2 linked regions of the Methylomagnum ishizawai genome follow. The protein of the gene in region 1 interacts with the protein of each later gene in a pairwise test. Links are inferred from orthologs where the notes say so. Each region holds a gene or a part of one and is shown on either strand. Other genes may lie near its edges. The genes, in order: panC and B9N93_RS09465.

Evidence for each region.
Region 2: the proteins of panC (region 1) and B9N93_RS09465 interact in binary tests that used the Escherichia coli proteins (3 or more experiments, as listed by UniProt). The link is inferred for Methylomagnum ishizawai from one-to-one orthologs.

The regions. Positions count from the first base shown.
Region 1 is NZ_FXAM01000001.1:630,249-641,875, reverse strand. The notes cover bases 4,223-6,961. They hold panC (pantoate--beta-alanine ligase), read left to right. Parts: upstream 4,223-5,037; coding sequence 5,038-5,886; downstream 5,887-6,961. Other genes in these bases: yihA (ribosome biogenesis GTP-binding protein YihA/YsxC), read right to left, coding at 6,650-6,961; B9N93_RS02770 (hypothetical protein), read right to left, coding at 5,890-6,309; B9N93_RS02780 (AAA family ATPase), read left to right, coding at 4,223-5,004. Outside these bases: B9N93_RS02800 (hypothetical protein), read right to left, coding at 1-78; B9N93_RS02795 (AAA family ATPase), read left to right, coding at 176-1,180; pyrE (orotate phosphoribosyltransferase), read left to right, coding at 1,329-1,970; B9N93_RS02785 (DUF4124 domain-containing protein), read left to right, coding at 1,967-3,043; more of B9N93_RS02780, read left to right, coding at 3,502-4,222; more of yihA, read right to left, coding at 6,962-7,279; B9N93_RS02760 (c-type cytochrome), read left to right, coding at 7,487-8,065; B9N93_RS02755 (thiol:disulfide interchange protein DsbA/DsbL), read left to right, coding at 8,109-8,801; B9N93_RS02750 (endonuclease/exonuclease/phosphatase family protein), read left to right, coding at 8,894-9,673; hxlB (6-phospho-3-hexuloisomerase), read right to left, coding at 9,789-10,322; hxlA (3-hexulose-6-phosphate synthase), read right to left, coding at 10,332-10,973; B9N93_RS02735 (hypothetical protein), read right to left, coding at 11,440-11,627. UniProt on the Escherichia coli protein: Catalyzes the condensation of pantoate with beta-alanine in an ATP-dependent reaction via a pantoyl-adenylate intermediate.
Region 2 is NZ_FXAM01000001.1:2,116,500-2,128,196, reverse strand. The notes cover bases 7,142-9,950. They hold B9N93_RS09465 (NUDIX hydrolase), read left to right. Parts: upstream 7,142-8,197; coding sequence 8,198-8,704; downstream 8,705-9,950. Other genes in these bases: B9N93_RS09455 (pyruvate, water dikinase regulatory protein), read left to right, coding at 9,315-9,950; B9N93_RS09460 (NUDIX hydrolase), read right to left, coding at 8,701-9,255; ispB (octaprenyl diphosphate synthase), read left to right, coding at 7,142-7,901. Also shown: B9N93_RS09510 (ISAs1 family transposase), read right to left, coding at 165-1,295; B9N93_RS09505 (IS4 family transposase), read left to right, coding at 1,657-2,673; B9N93_RS26820 (hypothetical protein), read left to right, coding at 2,816-2,914; B9N93_RS09500 (hypothetical protein), read left to right, coding at 3,059-3,343; B9N93_RS09495 (peroxiredoxin), read right to left, coding at 3,426-4,031; B9N93_RS09490 (hypothetical protein), read right to left, coding at 4,155-4,628; 3-deoxy-7-phosphoheptulonate synthase AroG, read right to left, coding at 4,898-6,001; B9N93_RS09480 (hypothetical protein), read right to left, coding at 6,140-6,652; more of ispB, read left to right, coding at 6,882-7,141; more of B9N93_RS09455, read left to right, coding at 9,951-10,169; B9N93_RS09450 (MFS transporter), read right to left, coding at 10,171-11,433; B9N93_RS09445 (hypothetical protein), read right to left, coding at 11,430-11,697.

The sequences.
Region 1 (11,627 bases):
GAGCATCCCGGTCAGGAGCAGGACGATGGCGAGGCGGGCCGGGGTCTGGCCGGTCCGGGGCGGGCGGTGCGCGTTCATGGGTTGCTCTGGATCGTGCAGGGGAGGAGCATAAGCATAACCCCGATTCGGCTTATAATTCCGTCCATTCCATCCGTTCCCCAATCCCTGGTCCAGCATGAGCATAGGAAACGATCCCGCCTTTCCAGCCCCGACCCCCGCCCAGCAAGCTTTGCAACGCCTACGCCAATTCGTCGCCACCCAGGTCGTCGGCCAGGACCGGTTGATCGAGCGGATGCTGGTCGCCCTCCTGGCCGATGGCCATATCCTGGTCGAGGGTGCGCCGGGGCTGGCCAAGACCCGCGCCATCAATGTGTTGAGCCGGGGCATCGAGGGCGATTTCCACCGGGTGCAGTTCACACCCGACTTATTGCCCGCCGACCTCACCGGCACCGAAATCTACCGGCCCCAGGACGGCAGCTTCCATTTCCAGCAGGGACCGCTGTTCCATAACCTAGTGCTGGCCGACGAGATCAACCGCTCGCCCGCCAAGGTGCAATCGGCCCTGCTGGAGGCCATGGCCGAACGCCAGATCACCGTGGGCCGGGTGACGTATCAGCTGCCGGAGTTGTTCCTGGTGATGGCGACCCAGAACCCTATCGAGCAGGAAGGTACCTATCCTTTGCCCGAGGCCCAGCTCGACCGTTTCATGCTCTACGTCCGCATCGGCTACCCGGAAGCCCAGCACGAGCGCGAAATCCTGAGGCTGGTGCGCGGCGAGGCCAAGCGCACCGGCGCGGTCCGGTCCCCGGCGTTCGAGCCGGTCGGCCAGGCGGTGTTGTTCCAGGCCCGCGAGGAAGTCCTCGGGGTTTATATGGCCGAGCCTTTGGAACACTATCTGCTGCAATTGGTCCTCGCGACCCGCGAACCCGGTGCCTACGGCGCGGATTTCGCCCGTTGGCTGCAATACGGGGCCAGCCCCCGCGCCACCATCGCCCTGGATCGGTGCGCCCGCGCCCGCGCTTGGCTCGATGGCCGGGATTTCGTGACGCCCGAGGATATCCAAGGCATCGCGCCCGATGTGTTGCGCCACCGCCTGATCATGGCCTATGAGGCCGAGGCGGAGGGCGTCACCGCCGACCGTTTGATCGGGGAACTGCTGCGCCATGTCGCCGTGCCTTGAACCGCAAGGCGGCTGGGGCTGGTTCCGTCACGGATGCGGGGTCGGCGGCGTTTTTCCGTTGATGGCGGCGATATAATCCAAGGATATTGTAGTGGCCCAGGGACAAGCGGACGGCAGTCCAAGGGCGAAGTTGATTCCAGAGGTTCTCATGCAGGCATACCAGGAAGCATTCATCCAATACGCGATCCAGTGCGGGGTGTTGCGCTTCGGCGACTTCACCCTCAAATCGGGGCGGCGCAGCCCTTATTTCTTCAATACCGGCCTGTTCGACAGCGGGGCGCGGCTGGCCCAACTGGGCCGGTTCTACGCCGAAACCCTGCTGGACCGGGGCATCCAGGCCGACGTGCTGTACGGCCCGGCCTATAAGGGCATCCCTTTGGCCTGTGCCACCGCCATCGCCTTGGCCGGGGCCACCGGCGCGGAAGTGCCCTTCGCTTTCAACCGCAAGGAAGCCAAGGACCATGGCGAGGGCGGCGCCTTGGTCGGCGCGCCGTTGCGGGGTTCGGTGTTGATCCTGGACGATGTGATCACGGCGGGGACGTCGGTGCGGGAATCGGTGGACATCATCCGCGCCGCCGGGGCCACGCCTTCCGGCGTCCTGATCTCGCTGGACCGCCAGGAGAAGGGCCGGGGCGAACTGTCGGCGGTGCAGGAGGTCGTCGAGCAATATGGCATCCCGGTCCACGCCATCATCGGACTGGGCGATATCGTGGACTATCTGGCCCAGGCCGGGCAGGCGGTCGAACTCGAAGCCATACGCCGTTACCGCGCCGAATTCGGTTCGTTATGAGCCGTTCTCGCCATTGGGTGTGGGTCTTATGGTTGGCCTGGGCGGTGCCCATGGCCGGGATGGGCGCGCCACCCGGTAGCAAGCCTACCCCGTCTACCTCGTCTACGCCGACCTACCGCTGGGTGGACGAACAGGGCGATGTCCACTATTCCGACCAGGTACCGCCCGAAGAGGTCAAGCAGCGCCGCACCAAGCTCGACGCCCAGGGCCGCGAGGTGGGTGTGGTCGAGGCCGCCAAGACCCCGGAGCAATTGCGCCGCGAGCAGCAACTCCGGCAGTTGCGGACCCAGCAGGATAAAATCCTGGCCGAGCAGCGCGACCGCGACCTGTCCTTGCTCAGGACCTACCGCAGCGAACAGGAAATGTACCGGGCCTTGCAGAGTAAGCTTGATACTCTCGACGGTCTGGTCAAGATCAACGAGACCAACCGCCAACGCCAGCAAGACCTGCTCCGCGGCCACGAGCAACGCGCCGCCGACCTGGAGCGGCAAGGGCAGCCCGTGCCCCAGACCTTGCGCGACAACATCGCCGCCACCCGCCGCCAATTGGCCGAGTTCGGCGAACACATCCGCCGCCTCGAAGCCGACAAGCGCGAGATCACCGAGCGCTTCGCCAAGGACATCGCCCGCTACCGCGCCATCGCCGCCCAGCAGAAGGACTCTTCCGCCGAGGCGCTCGGGGCGGGGCTGTTCGATTTCGGCGGCACTTCCAAACAGGACAACCAGGAGATCGTGATCAGCGCCATCCCCTGCGCCATCGGGCCGATGTGCAACCGGGCCTGGGGGCTCGCCAAGCAATATGTGTTGAAGTCCGGCGGGATGGACGCCCTCTCGCTGGAAACCGAGCGCATCCTGCAAACCGCCCCGCCCGCGAACGACGACCAATTCGGCCTGACCGTCACCCGCATCGCCGGCAGGACCGAGGATATCCTGTTCCTCGATGTGCGTTGTCGGCCTTCCTCGGTGGGGGAGGCGCTGTGCGCCGGGGCCAGGGTGCGGGAGGTCCGGTTGGGTTTCAAGCCGTATATCGAGGCGGGGCTGGCGGGTGGCGGTTCCGCATCCGTTCCCCGTTGAAACCGCTATCCTTTCCGGGCTCCGTCGCGGTGGGCACGAGACATTATTAACCAATAGTGCTAGGAGTCTGTCGGACTTCCAAGCGCGAAGCGCTTCGCTTGTACACGAATATTTGGCGACTCATCGAATTCGAATGATCGAAAATTCATGTAGAAGCGCCCAAATTGACCACAAAATGGTCAATTCGGTCTTTTTATTGGAAAGTTTGACAGACTACTAGTCAATTTAATGCTACACAATACCTGACGACCGTCGTGGGAAGCTTTCCCAACCGTTGCCCGACCTACACAATCACCGCAGAGGTCTTTCCAACGGCTGCGTGATTTTCCAAAATCGTCGGGGCAACCCTCGCGGAAACCTTCCCCGTAGCCGCATAGCCCACCACCCACCTTGACAGCCCCCCCGCCGCCCACAAGAATCCCCCGCCAACCCTCCAACCCCAACGGATTCCCAACCCCATGACCACCCTCAGCAAATCGCTCCAAGCCCTGCGCGACATCGTTGATTCGGGCCGTCCACTGGCCTACGTCAAAACCTCCGAGGAACAGCGCATCTCCAACCTCCTGGCCGCAGCCGCCAACAGTTTCTTCGCCGCGCCCGTGCCACTGTGGAGTTGGAGCCTCACCGAAGGCATGAAACAAGCCGACGGCAGCCGCGCCGAAGCCGCCAGCGCCCGCGCCGCCTTGGATTTCATCGCGGAACACCCTGGTCCGGCCCTGTTTCACCTCAAGGATTTCCACGAGCCGATGCGCGATTCCGCCGACATCCGCCGCCGCCTGCGCGATTTGTACGCGGGCTGCTTCGACCAGGGCAAGTTCGTGTTCATCACCTCGCCCGTGCAATTCCTGCCGCCGGAACTCGACCGCGATTTCGCCTACCTCGAACTGGGCGTGCCGGACTTACCGGAACTGGAAACCTTCCTACACAGCGAAACCGCCCTCCTCCAGGCCGCCGGTTATACCCTCGACGAGGACGAGGCCACCCAAACCCTCATCCTCCGCGCCCTGCAAGGCTTGACCCTGGACGAAGCCCGCCACGCCCTGCGCCGCGCCCTCGCGGGCGGCAAGCACCTGGGCCGCGATGCCCTGCCCGCGCTCTACCAGGAAAAACGCCAGTTGGTGAACCGCAGTGGCATGATCCAGTTCATCGCCGAGGGCGACAACATCGGCCATATCGGCGGCTTGGAGATCATGAAGCAATGGCTGATCGAACGTCGCCGCCTGTTCCAGCAGCGCGACAAACTGGGCGCGGATATCGTGCCCAAGGGTATTTTGGTGATGGGGATTTCCGGTTGCGGCAAAAGCCTCTCGGTCAAGGCTATCGCCAATTGCTTCGAGCTGCCGCTGTACCGCATCGACATGGGCGAAATCTTCTCGGGCCGCCATGGTTCCCCGGAAAGCGCCTTCGCCCGCGCCTGCCGGATGCTGGAAGGGATTTCGCCCGCCGTGGTCTGGTTCGACGAGATCGAGATGGGCATCACCTCCACCGAATCGGCGGGCGAACAAGGCCGCATCTTCGCCTTCTTCCTGACCTGGATGCAGGAAAAGACCAAGGGGCTGTTCGTCGCCGCCACCGCCAATCGCATCGACCTGCTGCCTGCCGAGATGATCCGCAAGGGCCGCTTCGACGAGGTGTTCTTCGTGGATTTGCCGCTGGACGACGAGCGGGTCGATATTTTCCGCATCCATCTGGAACGCCGCGGCATCGACGCCAGCGGCTTCAACCTGGAACGGCTCAAGCGCTTCACCAAGGGCTGGACCGGGGCCGAGGTCGAGCAATGCGTGGTGTCGGCCCTCACCACGGCGCGGTTGGAGGAGCGCGAACTCAACGAGGACGACCTGATGTACGCCACCGGCAATATCGTCCCCTTGTCGAAAACCATGAAGGAGCAGGTGGACCATATCCGCAACTGGGCGCGGGACCGGGCCTTGAAGGCCTCGCCGTCCGAATTCGCGACCTAAGCCCGCACCCTCGCCGAAACCGAGCCATCCAAGATGAAAACCGCCCACGCCATCCCCGAATTGCGCCACAGCGTCCGCCTCTGGCGCGAACAAAGCCTTTCCGTGGCCTTCGTGCCCACCATGGGCAACCTGCACGCCGGCCATATCCATCTGGTCGAGGAAGCCAAGCAACTGGCCGACCGGGTGGTCGTCAGCATCTTCGTCAATCCCAGCCAGTTCGGCCCCGGCGAGGATTTCGCGGCCTATCCCCGCACGCCGGAAGCCGACAGCGCCCAACTCGTCGCCGTCGGCACCGATCTCTTATTCCTGCCGCCCGTGGCCGAAATCTACCCCGCCGACCCGGCCCGGATGACCTACGTGGATGTGCCGGGTTTGTCCGACGATTTATGCGGCCAGTTCAGGCCCGGCCATTTCCGGGGCGTCGCCACCGTGGTTCTCAAGCTGTTGAACCAGGTGCGGCCCGATGTGGCGCTGTTCGGCGCGAAGGATTACCAGCAATTGACGGTGATCCGCCGCATGGTGGCGGATTTGGATGTGCCGGTACGCATCCAGGGCGTGCCCACGGTACGGGAGGAAAATGGCTTGGCGCTGAGTTCGCGCAATGGCTATCTATCGGCGGAGGAAAAGGCGCGGGCGGCTTCGATCTATGCCCAGTTATGCGCGGCGGCGGCGGAACTGCGCGGCGGCGCGCGCGATTACGCCAGGATCGAGCGGGAGCGGGCGGAAGCCCTGCGGCACCAGGGCTTCGTGCCCGATTATTTCGCCATCCGCCGCCAGGACGATCTGGCCCGGCCTGGGCCGGGGGAAACCCGGTGGGTCGTCCTGACCGCCGCACGGCTGGGGAAGGCGCGCTTGATCGATAATCTCCAGGTGGAGCTATAAGCCTCAAACATCCGGGCCGGGATGCTTGGCCTGGGCCGCCCGCGTCTCGGCCTCCATGAGACCGGCGGCATAATAAAATCCATGCGAGACGGCCAGATAGGCCATGGCCATCACGAAGGCATCCGACACCGGCAGGTTGTTGACCATCCCATAGAACTTGGCCCCCACCGCCGTGGCGAAAAAGGTATAGGCCATAATCAAAGCCTCGATGCGGCTGCCCTTCAAATAGCGGAAATACCACAGCCCCAATTGGCTGAATACCAGATAGCCGATGACGACCAGGAAGTTATTAAGCAAGGGGCCATACATGCCGTCGTCGTCGGGCACGATGAAATCGGGATGGTTGATCACGGCGATACCGCCCAGGATCGATAACCAGACGGCGAAGTGAAAGTTGAAACTGACGAGTTTTTGGATATTCATGTGGGCGGGCCTAGACGATGGGTTTCAAGGGGATTCCGGCAGGCGGGATGGGCCGGTGCCCGGCGGTTCCGGGGGGAACGCGCCGCGCTCATTCGAGACAGCGGGACGGGGATAAGTTCCGGGTAGGGACCGGTGGAATTCCTGGGTATCACGAGGGCCGGGGCCGGTTGGAACTTTCTCCGGCGGAAGGGGGTCATAGGGCCATTCAGGCACGACGCGAACTACTCACCTCCTCTCTTTGGGTAGTTTTCTCAATCCCGGTTCCCCCCAACCGGGAACTCCAAGACTCCGAAGCATTTTCCCCTTTTTTGCTTCGGAGTTTTTTTTGCCCGGCGATCCCTCAAAGCCCGCCGTCCGGCACCGCGCCCGGCCCGCATTCGAACCAGCGGTCCAACACGGCATGGGCCTCCTCCACACCGACCCGCTTGAGGGCGGAGAACAATTGCAGGCCGATGTCCGGGCCTTGCCATCCGGCCAACTCCCGCCTGACCTTGTGCAGGGTATCGAGGGCCGCGCCCCGACTGAGCTTGTCGGCCTTGGTCAGGGCGATATGCAGGGATAGGCGGTAATGGGCGCACCATTCGATCATGCGCCAATCGAAATCGGTCAAGGGACGGCGGATGTCCATCACCAAAAAAACCCCGCGCAGGGCTTGGCGCTGGCTCAGATAGTTCTCTATCATCGCCCCCCATGTTTTGCGCATGGCCTCGGGCACCTCGGCGTAGCCGTAGCCCGGCAGATCGACCAGGCGCCGGTCCGCGTCGAGTTGGAAGAAATTGAGCAGTTGGGTCCGGCCCGGCGTCTTGCTGACCCTGGCGAGGGATTTCTGTTGGGTGATCAGGTTGATGGCGCTGGACTTCCCGGCGTTGGACCGGCCCGCGAACGCGACCTCCAAGCCTTGGTCGGGAGGGGCGTTGCTCAGCTTCGAGGCGCTCGCCAGGAAACTGGCGGAATGATAAATGGATTTCACGATAGGCCGTTGGGGAAATAATTGACTTTTGTAGTTTACCCGTATTTGATTGCGGGTTTGAAGCGGACCACGCCCATTGGGTTTTTCAGCGCCACGCCGCCACCGGGACCATGCCCCAAGCCACCGCCCCGGACGGCCCGTTTACATTCATATCAATAACATCCGGCTATCAGCGAGGTATCGGGAATGGGAAAACTAAGGTTTTGGATGGGTCTGTTACTGGCGGGCGGCGTCGCCCTCGCCCATGCCCAAGGCAATCCCGCCGCCGGCAAGGAAAAAGCCATGGTCTGCGCCGGCTGCCATGGCGAGGACGGCAATAGCAGCGCCCCGATTTTCCCCAAGATCGCGGGCCAGCACGCCGCCTACATCGCCAAGCAACTCCACGATTTCAAATCCCAGAAGCGCGGCGACCCCACCATGGGCGCCTTGGCCGAACCCCTCACCGGCCAGGATATCGACGATCTCGCGGCCTATTACAGCCAGCAGAAGATCACCATCGAGAAGACGGAAGCCAACGCCCTCGGCGAAACCATCTACCGCACCGGCAACCTCAAGACCGGCGTCCCGGCCTGCACCGGCTGCCACGGCTTCGGCGGCAACGGCAATCCGGGCGCGGTGTTCCCCCAGCTCAACGGGCAGTACGCCGCCTATGTCGAAAAGACCCTCCGGGATTTCAAGGCCGGGGAACGCGGCAACGATATGAACGGCATGATGCGCGCCCTGGCGGCCCGGATGAACGAGGCGGAAATCAAGGCGGTGGCGGACTACATTTCCAGCCTCCAATAATCCACGCTTCCCATAACACTCCCTGTATTTTTGACGAGGTATCATGATGAAACTGCTGTTCGGGTTCATGGCGGGCTGGCTGTTGCTATCCGCGCCGGTTTTCGCCGAGGAGTTCAAAGCCGGCACCGACTACGACACAATCAACCCGGCCCAACCCACTTCCGATCCCAGCAAGGTCGAGGTGATGGAATTCTTCTGGTATGGCTGTCCGCATTGCTACCACTTCGAGCCCGACCTGAACAACTGGATCAGGAGCAAACCGCAGAACGTGGTGTTCATCCGCCAACCGGCAGTGTTCAACGAACATTGGCGCAACCACGCCAAGGCGTTCTTCACCGCCGAGGCCTTGGGCGTGGTGGAGAAGGTCCATAGCGATTTCTTCGACGCCATCCAGAACAAGCACCAGACCCTGGAATCGGAGAAGGACCTGGGCAAGTTCTTCGCCGCCCACGGCGTGAAGGAGGACGACTTCAAAGCGGCCTTCAAGTCCTTCGCGGTGGATTCCAAACTGCGCCAGGCCGAGGGCATGGCCGCCCGCTACGGCGTCACCGGCACGCCCAGCATCGTAGTGAACGGCAAATATCTGGTCGGTCCCGCCAAGGCCAAAAGCTTCGCCCGCATGATCGAAATCACCAACGCGCTCATCAAGAAGGAAACCGAGGCCAAGCCCCCGGTGGCGGAAGCCCATGGCGCCCCGCCGATTCCCGAAGCACCGGCCCTGAAAGCGGCCCATTAGGCCACCGCCCAGGGTATGGACCCCACAGGACCGCCGCTCCCAGGCGGCGGATCCGCGTCCGGGGAACGCGCAACCCACGCAGACCCCAGCCCATGACATCCGTGCCCGACCGCCCGCGCCGCCTGAAACTGGCGAGTTTCAACATCCAGACCGGCATTAGCACTTCGAGCTACCGCGACTACCTCACCGGGGGCTGGCGACACATCCTGCCCTCGCGGAAACGCCTGCCCAACCTCAACCGCATCGCCCAACTCCTCAAACCCTTCGACCTGGTGGGCCTACAGGAAGTGGACGGCGGCGGCGCCCGCAGCCACAACATCGTGCAAGCCGAATATCTGGCCGAACACGCGGGCTTCCCTTATTGGCATAACCAGGTCAACCGCCGTTTCGGCAATATCGCCCTGCATAGCAACGGCCTGCTGAGCCGCCTGAAGCCGGATACCGTCCACGATTACAAACTGCCGGGCTTGCCGGGGCGGGGCGCGTTGTTGGCACGGTTCGGCCAATCGGGCGAGGATGCCTTGTATGTTGGCGTGCTGCATCTGTCCCTGGCGCAACGGACCCGGCTTCGGCAACTGGCCTTCGTCGGCGAGTTGATCCACGACCTGCCCTATGTGGTGCTAATGGGGGATTTCAATTGCGAACCCGATTCCCCGGAATTGAACCTCCTGTTCCAGACCACCCGGCTGTGCGATCCCGCCTGCCAGATCAGCACCTTCCCGAGTTGGCGTCCGCACCGGATGCTGGACCACATCCTGGTCACGCCCGAATTGAAGGTGGAAAAGGTCCGGGCGCTGAATTTCACCTGCTCGGACCATTTGCCAGTCGCGATGGAAATCGCCCTGCCGAGGCATTTACCGATCGGCGGCTGAAGCGCATCGGGAGGGTCAACCCGTATGCGCCCGGCCCGCGCAATCCCCAAGGCATAAAAAAAGGGCAGGATATGAATCCTGCCCTGGCGACTTTCTGGAACCACCCCGCGGGGGATTATTCCAAATTGGCGTGCCGGGTCCGCATTTCTTCTTCCGGAATCCCCTTTTCGTGGATGATATGCGAAATGGTGGCTTCCAGGAGCATCAGCGTGGATAGCTCGAACACAGTGCCCATCGGCATACCGACAACCTTGCCGTATTGCTCGGGGCTGCCGATTTGCAGCACCGAACCCGCCATGTCGGCGATGGTCGAGCTGCTCTTGGCCGAAATCAGCACGATCTCGGCACCCAATTGCTTGGCCCGCTTCGTGTAGGCGATCATGGTCTCGGTTTCCCCGGAACCGGAGATGACGATCAACAAATCCCCCGCACGGATGCTCGGCGTCACGATCTCACCGACGACATAGACGTCATAACCGCCATGCATCAACCTCATTGCAAAGAATCTTGCAACCAAGGCCGACCGACCGGCACCCGCGATGAATATGCGCGATGCCTTATCGAGTATGCCGGTTAATTTTTCTTCATAGCTAGCATCGGTAGCCGAAAGGATGCTGGTAATCTTGTCTATGATGAGCTGCTGATGCATATGGGTTCCTTAGGCGGCGCTGGCCAGTTCGCAAATTTCACGGGCGGCATCGGCGGGGGACGGCGCACCGTAGATGGCGGCACCGACGACCACGATGTTCGCGCCGGCCTGGGCGACTTGCTGCACGGTGGACTGCTTGATGCCGCCGGCCACGGAAATACGCATCGGCAGGCCCAGCTTGGCCACGGCTTGCAGGTCGGCGAACGGGGTCTGACCGGCGGCCTGGGCGTCGAGACCGGTGTGGACACCGATGATTTGGGCACCCAGCTTGGCGGATTCCCTGGCGCACGCGGCCTTGTCGGGAACATTGATCAGATCGACCTGCACTTCGGCGCCATGGGCATTGGCAGCCTTGATCACGCCGGCGATGGTCGCCAAACCGGAAACACCCAGCACGGTGCAAATGTCAGCGCCCGCCGCATAGAACGGGGTGGCTTCGTATTCACCGGCATCCATGGTCTTGAGGTCGACCAGGATCAGCTTGTTGGGATAAAGCTTGCGCAATTCCTTGACCAAGCTCACGCCGTTATGCTTGATGCACGGGGTGCCGATTTCGAAAATGTCAACATAAGGAGCCGCGAGGCTGGCGAGCTTCAGGGTCTGGGCAACATCCAAAGAATCGAGTGCCAATTGAATTAACGGTCTTGCCATGGTGTATGCTCCGATTGGTTATGGTTGGTTACAGGTTTTATGCTTAGAAATGCATCGCCCTATTTCAGACGAATGTCAACTCCTAACTGTGTAGCGCGTAGGCCATCGCCTTAATCAAGCTGTTGGCACATCGCTTCGATGCCTAAGCTCGCAAGCAATTTTCACCCAGCCTTATTAAGATTCTTGATATACCTAGCAACTCCCGTCTCGGCCGACTTTTTCGCGGAAGCCTCCAGGTCCCTAATATACTTGGCCACCCCGGTCTCGACGACTTTCTTTTCAGACGACTCCAGGTTTTTAATATACTTAGCTACTCCGCTTAGCTCCGCCATAATATGTACTCCGATATAACTTTGATTAAGCGCGATACTGGTTATCGCATCAACAATTTCGATTCAAGTCGAAACCGCCGGAACCTGTCAACAGCCCTGATATCCGGGTATTTCTCGGTACCGCGTCTTATGACTTAGAGCTTATTGCTTTTGATATATTTGGCTACGCCGGTTTCGGGGGCTTTGGGAGCGGCGTTGGCTTCGAGATTCTTGAGATAGCGGGCAACCCCGGTGCCGGCCGCTTTGCGGGCGGAAGCTTCGAGTTCCTTCAGGTATTTGGCAACCCCGGTTTCTCCGCCCACGGTACCTGTGGACGCGACAG
Region 2 (11,697 bases), 1.5 Mb from region 1 along the record:
TGCAGGAAGCTGGCTCCGATGTCGTCGCCACGGGCAGTGGCAGCGCCGATATTACGGGCTTAACTGCCGTTGCCGCGTCTACTTCCAGTTTAGTTTGGGGCCTATTTCCCTTAGGCAGCGGCTCTAGCGTCCTGACTGTCGGCCCAACGACCAGGGCAATCGCATCAAGCAAGTGTTTGAATTCCGAGGATATGTTGGCGGTACTCGTCGTTCCATCCGGCCAGCAACCGCCGGTTCTTGATGCCGGCCTTGGTGGTTTTGTCCTGGCGGAGCAGGTTGAGGGCGATGCGGCGCAGGATGGAGAAGTTCTCCGCCGAGTTGCCCTCGCGCATCCGGGCCTGGTCCTCGCCGAAGGCAATATCCAAAGACCAGTGCAGGCCATTCTCCACGCCCCAGTGTCCCCGCACGATTTCGCCCATACGGGCGGCGTCCACGCTCAGCGAACTGATGTAATACCTCCGCTCGCGGCTGGTGGTCCCGCCCACCTCGCGGATGGCCTCGACCATGGCGAGCGTCCTGACCCCCGGCCAGTCGGCGCGGTCCACCCGTCCGTCCACATCCTCTGCGACCACGCAGCGGCGGGTTTCGATCCGGCCATGGTCCTTCTCCACCCATTCGGCGTGGGTGTGGGGCCTGCCTTCCCAACCGTCGCGCCCGCCCTCGTCGAAGAAGCCGTCCAGGGCCGCCGCGAGGCCGGGCTGGTTGTTCTTCACGCTCAGCACGTAGTCGGCCTCCTGCCCCACGATCTTCGCGGCGATGGCCTTCTGGCAGCCCATGGCGTCGAGGGTCACGACGCAGCCCCTGAGCAGCAGGGCGTCCAGCAACTCCGGGATGGCCGTGATCTCGTTCGACTTCTCCGCCGTCCTCACCTGCCCCAACGCCAGCCCAAGCCCATGGGCATACGCCGACACCAAGTGCAGCGCCTTCCCGCCCGCCGACTTCGACCGCTTGGCCGTCTTGCCGTCGATGGCCACTTGCAGCCCCGCCAGCGCCCCGCACACCCCGCCCATCCAGGCGATGAACCGCTCCTCGAATCCCGCCGCGTCCAGCAGCGCGAACACCCGTCCGAACGTGTCGTGCGAGGCCACCCCGTTCTCGAACGGCAGGAACCGCCGCAGCCACGGCAGCTTGGCCCGGCCCCACAACGCCACCGCCGCCCAGCCGTCCGCTCCGCTCAATACCGCGCAGACCGCCACCAGCAGCAACTCCTTCAAATCATGTCGGGATTGGCGGGTGCGCGGGTCTTCCAGGTCGGCGAAATGCTCCAGCAGCGGCTTCTTCTCGGCGGTTTCCATCGGGGCTCCTTGTCCAAGGCAAAGACCCGCCATCAACCACTTATGGCCCTATGCTGTCAAGCTTTCCTTCGTGCGATTGCCCTGGCCCAACGACCAACCACCCAGTCGATTTCTATACCGTAAGCGGTGCGGCAAATTTCGGCACGGGTAGCAAAATCTTCGCGGACACTGGCACGGGTGACATCCTTGCCATTATCGCCAACTTCGGATTGTATGTACCCCGTGGCTATGTCTCGGGCACCGCGCTTTCGGGCTCTGCGACTTGGCTGAATCAAAGCTTTACAAGCCTCGGCGCTAAGTACAGGACAAAAACCTAACTGCTTGATTGCCAAAGGCGTAAACTATCCGGCTTTTACCTCCGATGGCTGACCCTCATCAAGACCTCAAGGCCGTCCTGTCCGAGCACCTGCCGTGGCACGGGGCCCGGATCGGCTTCCTCGCGCATTTCCTGCTGGCCCTGCTCAAGGTGCGCAGCGTCAACCTGGCGGAACTCGCCACCGGCTTCGGCGGTCCGGCCAAGGTGGAGTCCCACTACAAGCGGCTCCAGCGCTTCTTCCGCGCGTTCGAGTTGGACCAGGACGTCCTCGCCCGCCTGTTGGTGCGGCTGGTCCCGGTCGGCGACGGCCCCTGGCGGCTGACCCTGGACCGCACGAACTGGAAGTTCGGCCTGGCCGAGATCAACTTCCTGGTCCTGGGGATCGCCCACCGGGGGATGGCCGTGCCGGTGTTCTGGAGCGTCCTCGGCAAAGCGGGGAACTCCGACACCGCCGAGCGCATCGCGTTGATGGAGCGCTTCCTGAAGGTCTTCGGCACCGCCCGGATCGCCGCCCTGCTGGCCGACCGCGAGTTCATCGGCGAGGACTGGTTCCGCTGGCTGCAACAGAAGGGCATTCCCTTCCACCAGCGCCTCAAGCGCGACACCCGCGTTCCCAACAGTTGGAACCGGATGATGCGCTTGGACCAATTGTTCGGCTCGCTCCGGCCCGGCGAGACCCACCGCCTGGTCGGGCGCCGTCCGGTGTGGGGCTGCTTCGTCCACCTCTCCGCCCTGCGCCTCGACGACGGCGGCTTCCTGTTCATCGCCTCCTCCGGCACCCCACAGGCCGGGGCCATCGACGCCTACGCCGACCGCTGGCAAGTGGAAACCCTGTTCGGCGCTTTGAAATCCAGGGGCTTCAACTTGGAGGATACCCACCTCACCGACCCCAAGCGCCTCGCCAAGCTCATGGGCCTGCTTGCCCTGGCCTTCGCCTGGCCCTACCGCACCGGCGAACTGCTCCACGACGGCCCCAGCCCCGTCCGTCAAAAAAAACGCTGTCGCGCCCCCTCAAGTCCCTCTTCCGCCACGGACTCGACTTCCTTCGCAACACCGTCCTGAACCCAACCGAGAAGTCCGATGAGTTCGCCTGGGCATTGCGGGTTTTGTCCTGTACATAGGCCTCGGCGTTACGCCCGGAACCTACACCTGGACCTGGGGCAGCGGTGGCCACGCCGATTCGGCCACACTGATCATCGGCAGCGTGCCCGAACCCGGCACGCTGGCCCTGGGACTCGCCGCCGCGCTGGCCTACCGGGCGGGCGGACGGCGCAAACCGCACATGGCGTTGGCGGCGGCCTAAACACGGCCCTCCCCCCAGGACGTCCACCGGCACGCCGCGCCCCAGAACTTCCCTCTCCTCCGCCGGTCACATGCATCGGACCGGGCTCCCCGGTCGCGCCAGTTCCACCATACCCACTACACCACCCACAGAGAGGAGATAGCCATGATCGGCGGCATCGTCGCGATAGTCATCGCATACGGGTTCTACCGCGCCGCGGAAACCCGCGGCCTTCCCAATTTCCAATGGGCCGTGGCCGGCACCCTCGCCTATTACCTGCCTAATTTCATCTGGTCGCTGGCCGTGGCCAAGCCCTGGGTCAATTCCCTGCACGCGGCCAACAACGCCGGGATGGCCGGGATCGCCAACCTCTCGTCGGTCTTGATCGGGCTGGCCGTGGCGCTCGTGGTTTATAAGTTCTTGCTGCCGAGAGCGCCCTTGGCGCAATAGGCCGCACCGGCCCCCATAAAAAAACGGGCGGCGGGTTTTTCAACCCGCCGCCCGTTTTTTGTGGGCCTTGGAGCCGGACGCCTTACAGCGCGGCGGCGTTCTCGCTCAGGTAGGCGGCGACGCCCGCGGCGTCGGCGTTCATGCCCTTCTTGCCCTTGTTCCAGCCGGCCGGGCAGACTTCGCCGTGTTCTTCGTGGAACTGGAGCGCGTCCACCATGCGGATCAGCTCGTCCATGTTGCGGCCCAGCGGCAGGTCGTTCACGACCTGGTGGCGGACCTTGCCCGACTTGTCGATCAGGAAGGTGCCACGGTAGGCCACCGCCGCGCCTTCGACTTCCACGTCATAGGCCTTGGCGATGGCGTGGCTGACGTCGGCGATCATGGTGTAGCGGACCGGGCCGATGCCACCCTTGTCCACCGGGGTGTTGCGCCACGCGGCGTGGGTGAACTGGGAATCCACCGAAACCGCCAGCACTTCGACGCCACGGCTGGTGAGTTCGTCCAGGCGGTGGTCGAGGGCGACCAGCTCGGTCGGGCAGACGAAGGTGAAGTCCAGGGGATAGAACACCACGGCCACATACTTGCCCTGGGTTTCGGCGGAGAAGGTGTAGCTGTCCTTGATGCTGCCATCGCCCAGCACGGCCGCGGCGGTGAAATCGGGGGCGGGTTTACCGACGAGTACGCTCATCTGAAAATCTCCTTAACGGTCTTGTCATTGGGGTTCGGGGACGGCCCCGCCGGGATTTCCGGGCGGGCGGCCCCCAGGTCGAATGCATTGCGCGTCCGAATTCTACACGGAAACACTCAGAAATTATCTACCCGCGGCCTGTGGCCCACGCCCGCCCATGACACCGCGCCAGCGGGCATTGGCCCCGGATTCCGGTTCGCCTTGGAGACGCGCCAGGAGGTGCCCGGCCCGGTTGTGCAATTCGATGGCGGGTCCGGCTTCCGGGTCGGCGCGGTCGTCGATCAGCCGGATGGTCCCGATATTGTCCTCTCTGAGATAGAGCGCGAAATTGTCGCCGAGGATTTCGAAACGGCCTTCGCCGTGCCTGATGCGCTGGACCGTGCCCCGGTGCCAACGCTCGAACGCCGTGTGGGAGATGCTGACGACACAGACTATTTCCTGCCGGGCTAGCCGTTCCAGGCGTTCGGAAAACTCCGGCAGGGATAAATCCAGGGTGGACGCTCCTAGGGCGCGATCCCGGACGACAGCGAGCGCGGCCCCGTGCTGGGACTCTTGAGGGGGGGGCGGGGCTTTCGCGGCTGAGATTCTAGGGAGCATCGGACACCTCCTAAGGTGGGGCATTCCCACGCGGGGATGCCTTGGTCTTGATAGGACGCCAAGACTATCGGCGACCCAAGCGAATAAATCCATGGAAAGAAATGTAGTCCGCAATCCGGCGGGCATGATAAAGCCAACCGGGGAAACTACGGTTTTGGTATGGAGCGCGGCGACGAAGCCACCGGGAACCGGATCGGATCGGCGGGATATCCCAGCGGAAACCGGGCTGGACCGGCGGCCGCTGGGCGGGGATAAGGATGGGAATCGGCTCAGGCCGCGCGGGCGGTTTCACGGCGGTGTGCGACCGCATCGGCCAGGATGCCCAGTAAGAGTTCGGTGTCTTCCCAGCCGATGCAGGCGTCGGTGATGCTGACCCCGTAGGCCGGGGCCTTGCCCGGCTCCAGCTTTTGGTTGCCGGGATTGAGGTGGCTTTCCACCATCACCCCGAAAATGCGCCGGTCGCCCGCAGCGATCTGTACGCCCACTTCACGCCCGACTTCCACCTGGCGACGATAGTCCTTCATGCTGTTGGCGTGGCTGAAATCGACCATGACATTGGGCGGCAAGCCCGCCGCCGCCAGCGCCTCGGCGGTGGCCTGCACACTGGCGGCGTCGTAGTTGGGCTGCTTACCGCCCCGCAGGATCACATGGCTGTCCTCGTTGCCGGTGGTGGAGAAAATCGCCGAATGCCCGGCCTTGGTCAGCGACAGGAAATGGTGCGGGCGCATGGCGGCCCCGATGGCGTCGATGGCGACCTTCACCCCACCATCGGTGGCGTTCTTGAAACCCACCGGGCAGGACAGGCCTGAAGCCAGCTCGCGGTGGACCTGGCTCTCGGTAGTGCGCGCCCCGATGGCCCCCCAGGCGATCAGGTCGGACACATATTGCGGGGTGATCAAATCCAGGTATTCGGTGGCGGCGGGCATCCCGAGCTGGTTGACTTCCAGCAACAAGCCACGGGCCAACCGCAAACCCTTGTTGATGTTGAAGCTCTCGTCCAGGTCAGGATCGTTGATGAGCCCCTTCCAACCCACGGTGGTGCGCGGCTTCTCGAAATAGACCCGCATGACGATCACCAGATCGTTCACCAACCGCCGTTTGGCTTCCAGGAGGCGGCGGGCGTAATCCACCGCCGCCTTGGGATCGTGGATGGAGCAAGGACCGATGATGACCAGCAGACGGTCATCCTGGCCCTTGAGTATCCGGTGGATCGCACGCCGGGCCGTGAGGACGGTGGTGGCGGCTTCCTGGTTGATCGGAAACTCCTCGTGGACGTCGTGCGGCGGGAGCACCTCCTTGATCTCGGTGATCCGCAGATCGTCCGTGTTGTACTGGTTGTGGGCAACCGCCACGATATCGGAATGCTGATTCATATTCTTCATCACCGCTGATTAGGCTTGGGAACGCCCGGCAAAAACGCGGGGGCGTACCGTAAAGTCCGGCATTCTAACGTGCCGCCCAAGGGCAGGGCTACCCGCAAGGGGAAAGGGTCCGTCCATGAATACAGGGCCTTAGCCACGCCCCGGCCCGAACGCCCGCTCGAACGCCCAGCGCAACAGGAAAAACAGCGCGGCCATCAGCACCAGCAGCGTCCCGATACCCCCGCCGAAAAAAATCCAGATGCGGGTTTTCATCAGCAAGAACACCGCCACCGCGGTCAACACCAGCAACCACATGAAACCCGTCAGCCTGCGGAACCCCGGGATCTGCGCCGGATCGGCCTGGTTGCGGACCAGGCCCAAAGTGACCGTCATGGACAGCAGGGGCAACAACTCCGACAACACACCGGCCTGCATCAAGCGGCCATGGCCCAAGGTGTCGGCCAAGGCCACCGCCGCCATGATCCCCGGTAGGCAAACCGCGTAGATCAAGCCGGTGTAGGCATAGCGCACCGGGGAAGCGCCCACCCAACCTTTGGGATGCAAACGCCCGGCCAGCCACGCCAAGGCGGGGATGGCACCGAAATAGGCCAACACCGCCACCGGGTTCGCCTCGACCTGGGCGAACAATTCCTGCAAGCTCATAAGATTCTCCGCTGATGAATCCGACCCGACCGTGCGCGACGGGTCCAAGGATTATCCCACAGCCGATACCGGCTTTTTGAACAAGACCTTGCAACGGTTCCGGTCATTCGGGGCCGGGATTCCACGCCCCCCGGTTCCGCTTGACACATCGGCCCCTCGTCCATAGCATTCCCCAGTTTTTTCCGGCCCCAAGCTCGAATCCTGCCAGCCCAGTCGCGGATATTTTTAAATGACCTTATCCACTCCCGCCCCCATGAACGCCACCGCCTCCAATCCGCCCAGCGGGTTCGCCGAAGTCCGCCAATTGGTGGGGGCGGAAACCGCCGCGGTTGACCGGTTGATCCTGCAAGAACTCAGCTCCGACGTGCTGCTGATCAATCAAATCGGCCATTACATCATCAACAGCGGTGGCAAACGCCTCCGGCCCATGTTGCTCTTGCTGGCCGCGAAGGCTTTGGGCTATCCGGGCCAACAACATATCACCCTGGCGGCGGTCATCGAGTTCATCCACACCGCCACCCTGCTGCACGACGATGTGGTCGATGAATCCACCCTGCGCCGGGGCCAGGACACCGCCAACGCCCTCTGGGGGAATTCGGCCAGCGTCCTGGTCGGCGACTACCTCTATTCCCGTTCGTTCGAGTTGATGGTGCGGGCACAGAACCTGCGGGTGATGGACATCCTCTCGCAAACCACCACCTCCATCGCCGAGGGCGAGGTGCTGCAACTGCTGAACTGCAACAACCCCGCCACCACCGAGCAGAAATACCTGGCGGTCATCGCCCGCAAGACCGCCATCCTGTTCAGCGCCGCCGCCCAGCTCGCCGCCGTGCTGAACGCCTCGCCGGAGCCGATAGAGACCGCGCTGCGCGACTATGGCTTACACCTGGGTATCGCCTTCCAATTGATCGACGACGCCTTGGACTATCGGGCCAACCCGGAGGAACTCGGCAAAAACCTGGGCGATGATTTGGCGGACGGCAAGCCCACCCTGCCCTTGATCTATGCCATCGAACACGGCACCGCTGCCCAGAGCGCGGTATTACGCCACGCCATCGAAAACGGCGACCGCGAGGCTTTCCGCGAAGTTTACAAAATCATTGAATCCACCGACGCAATCGCTTATACTTCCCTGCGTGCCAAAGAAGAAGCCAATATCGCGATAACCTCGCTTTCGGTCCTTCCGGCATCCGAATATAAAGAAGCTTTGGAAAGTCTCGCCCGATTCTCAGTCGAGCGTAGTTTCTAAAAATCCAGCGTTTTCGGGGTGTAGCTCAGCCTGGTAGAGCACTGCTTTCGGGAGGCAGGGGCCGGAGGTTCGAATCCTCTCACCCCGACCAATCAAGCCCATTCGTTACGTCCTTCCCGATTTCAACGGACGTAATCCTCTTTCCCCTATTCCCCTTATATAATTCCTTCGCGCACCGCCCGCTCCAGGTCGGTGGCATCATTTCCGATACCCGGTTTCCTCCCCGTTTCCGGCCAGCCCAAAACCCTGGGTTAAATCCCCTATCCCAACCCATAGGCCGAGATTTGGCAAACCCCATGGACGACGAATCGCTCTACGAAGTCGATGAATCGGACCGGGTTATCGGTCCACGGCCACGCGGGGAATTGCACCGCTTGGGACTCAGGCACCGCTCCGTGCATATCCTGGTATTCAACGGGCACGGCGAGCTATTCCTACAGAAGCGCTCCATGACCAAAGATATCAGTCCGGGCCGCTGGGACACTTCCGCCGCCGGGCATGTGGAGTTCGGGGAAAGCTACGCGGACTGCGCCCGGCGCGAACTGGCGGAAGAACTGGGCGTCGCGCCGACGGAAGGACTCCACCCCTTGTTCAAGCTCGCCGCCTCGGCCCAGACCGGCTGGGAATTCGTCCAGGTCTACCACACCCAACACGCGGGCGGTTTCCGGCTGAACCCCGACGAGATCGACGCGGGCCGCTGGTTCGCGCCGACGGCGGTGGACGCCTGGGTGGCGGCGGACGACGGGACGCTCACCGCCGCCTTCCGGCTCATTTGGCGGACCTACCGCGACCCGCCCGCCTAGGCCCGGCCCTCCTCCCGCAACAGGTCCAACAAGGCCGCGAACGCCCGCCGGGTGGAGGCGAAGGCGAACCGTTCGGGATCGACCTCCCCAGGCGCCAACAGCACATAATCCGCCACATCGTCCGCCGCCCGGATGCCACCGATATCCGGGGCTTCGCAGGCGAAAAAAATATCGGTGGTCTTATACGGCACCTGGGCATAGAGATAATCGTTGGGGGCGCTGAGCAAATAGCGGAAGCCGCCCACCGCGATCCCCAATTCCTCCCGGATTTCCCGGCGCAAACCCTCCTCCACGCTCTCGTCGAAATCGACAAAGCCACCGGGCACATCCAGCATCCCCCGCCCCGGCGCCTTGGCCCGCACACACAGGATCAGCCGACCGCCATGGAACACGAACGCCCCGGCGGCGGCGGCGGCGTTGAAAAAGAACAAGAACCCGCACTGGCCGCAACGCAGATGGCGCACCGCCGACACGTCGGGACCGGGCGCGCCGCATCCGGGACAATGGCGGAATTGACTGGCGGGGCTGTTCCGCAAACGCTCCGAATCCATAAAACACCCTCATGTGGAGGCCCGCGCCGGCGGGCCGCGTAGTGGAAAAAACCGTTCGGATGACGGAAGATTCGACCCGCGCCACCCAGAGAGGCACCGCCATGGACCGCGCCGTTTTCTTCATCTCCGACCATACCGGCATCACGGCGGAAGCCCTGGGCCGCAGCCTTCTAAGCCAGTTCCCGGATTTCCGGTTCGAGCGCACCACCCTGCCCTTCGTCGATACCGAGGTCAAACTGCGCGCCGCCTGCCAGCGCATCCAAGCCAGCCAGCGCGACAGCGGGCAAGCGCCCCTGGTGTTCAGCAGCCTCGCCAACGCCGGGCTACGCACCCTGTTGATGGCCAGCGGCGCGGTGGTGTTCGATGTGTTCGAGGGTCATATCGAGCGGCTGGAAACCGCCCTGGGACTCCAATCGGCGCAGGCGGTGGGACGCGCCCATGGATTCCACGCCCAGGGCCGGGAGCGGATCGAGGCGCTGAAATTCGCGCTGGACACCGACGACGGGCTGAGGGCCGATGCCTACGGCGCAGCCGATATCATCCTGGTTGGCGTGTCGCGTTCAGGGAAAACCCCGGCCTGCCTCTATCTCTCCCTGCAATATGGCGTCGCGGCGGCCAATTATCCACTGGCCGAGGAAGAACTGGAACGGGTGGAATTGCCCCGGACCTTGCGGGCATGGCGGGACAAGCTGTTCGGGCTGACGCTGGCCCCGGAACGCCTGCACCTGCTGCGGGAAGAACGCCGGCCCGGCAGCCGCTATGCCGCGCTCCCGCAATGCCGCCGGGAAATCCAAGCCGCCGCGGCCTTGTTCCAAACGGCGGGCATCCCCTGCCTGGATACCTCGAATATGTCGGTGGAGGAAATCGCCACCACCGTCCTGCACCGCTCGGCATTGAAGCGGTTGCGATGGTGAGCTACGGGTCGGGATGCCGCTCCGGGCGCGGCACGGCGACGATCAGCAAAACCGTCGCCGCCACCGCGCAAGCCGCCGAGAACCCGAAGGCCCAGGCCGAGCCGAACGCCTGCGTCAGTCCCCCGAAGATCAAGGAAGCCGGCAGCAACAACAACCCCGTGACCAGGTTGAACCAGCCGAAGGCCGTGCCCACGCCATGGCGCGGCACCATATCGGCCACCAGGGCTTTCTGCGCCCCCTCGGTGGCGGCGAAGAACAGGCCATACATGGCGAACAAGGGCCACAGCCACGCCTTGGACCAACCATCGAAACCCAGCAACAGCAAGATCGCCGAATACACCCACCAGCCCGCGACGATCATGGTTTTGCGCCCCACCCGGTCGGACCAGGCCGAAAACCCCGTGGAACACAGCGCGGCGACCAAGGACACCCCGGCCCACAGCAAAGGCAACTCGGCATCCGGCACCCCCAATTCGCGGGCACGCAACAACAAGAACAAGCTGGACGGGAATCCCAGCGTGAACACGCCCAGCACCAGCAAATAGCGCCGGAACGCCAGCGAGAACGTCCCGATCCGCCAATCGAACGGCACGGCGGGCCGCGCCTCGCGCTCCACATCCTTGAGGCACAGGGTCAGCGCCACCGTCAGCAAGCCCGGCACGGCGGTCCATAGCAACACCTGCCGCAAATCGGCTTTTTGCTCCAACAACCACGCCGCCATCAAGGGACCGGCCACCGCCCCGACATTGTCCATGGCGCGATGGAAGCCAAAGGCCAAACCCCGTTGTCCGGGCGCGGCGGACAAGGCCAGCAAGGCATCGCGCGGCGATGAGCGCAAGCCCTTCCCCATCCGGTCGGCCAAACGGAACCCCATCGCCACCGGCCAGGACTGGGCGAAAGCCAGCATGGGCCGCGACACCGCCGCGATGCCATACCCCGCCACCACCCAGCCCTTGGCCGAACGGCTACGATCCGCCGCCCGCCCCGACACCAGTTGCAACAGGCTGTTCACCGCCAAGGCCGAACCCTCGATGAAACCGAAAATCCGCGGCTCGACCTGCAACACCACGGCGAAATAGATCGGCAGCAAGGGATAGACCAGTTCGCCGGCGGTATCGTTGAGGAAGCTGATGCAGCCCAACATCCAAACGGTGGCGGGCAATTGGAGAACGGCGCGGGGCATCATGGGGAGGATCGGCCTTGCGGGGACGGCCAAGAGGCCGGGCCGGCGTGCCCGCGACAGGGCGCGCCGGGCGGGGATCATAGGCGATCCAATTGCAACTCGTTCTGGCGCTCGGGGGAGCCGCGCTTCTGTTTTTCTTGCCGCTGTTGCTTCAGTTCCATCTCGTGTTCACGTTCCATGGCGGTCTTGTGCGGCATCCGCATTTCCGACCACGCGGTGAACGAACCCATGAACAACAACAACGCGATGGTGGTAGACCAGAGCCGGTCCGGTTCCTTCATCCAGAACAGGACCCATTTGGGCTTGATGAGACCGATGATGAAGATCAGCGGCGCAACCACCACC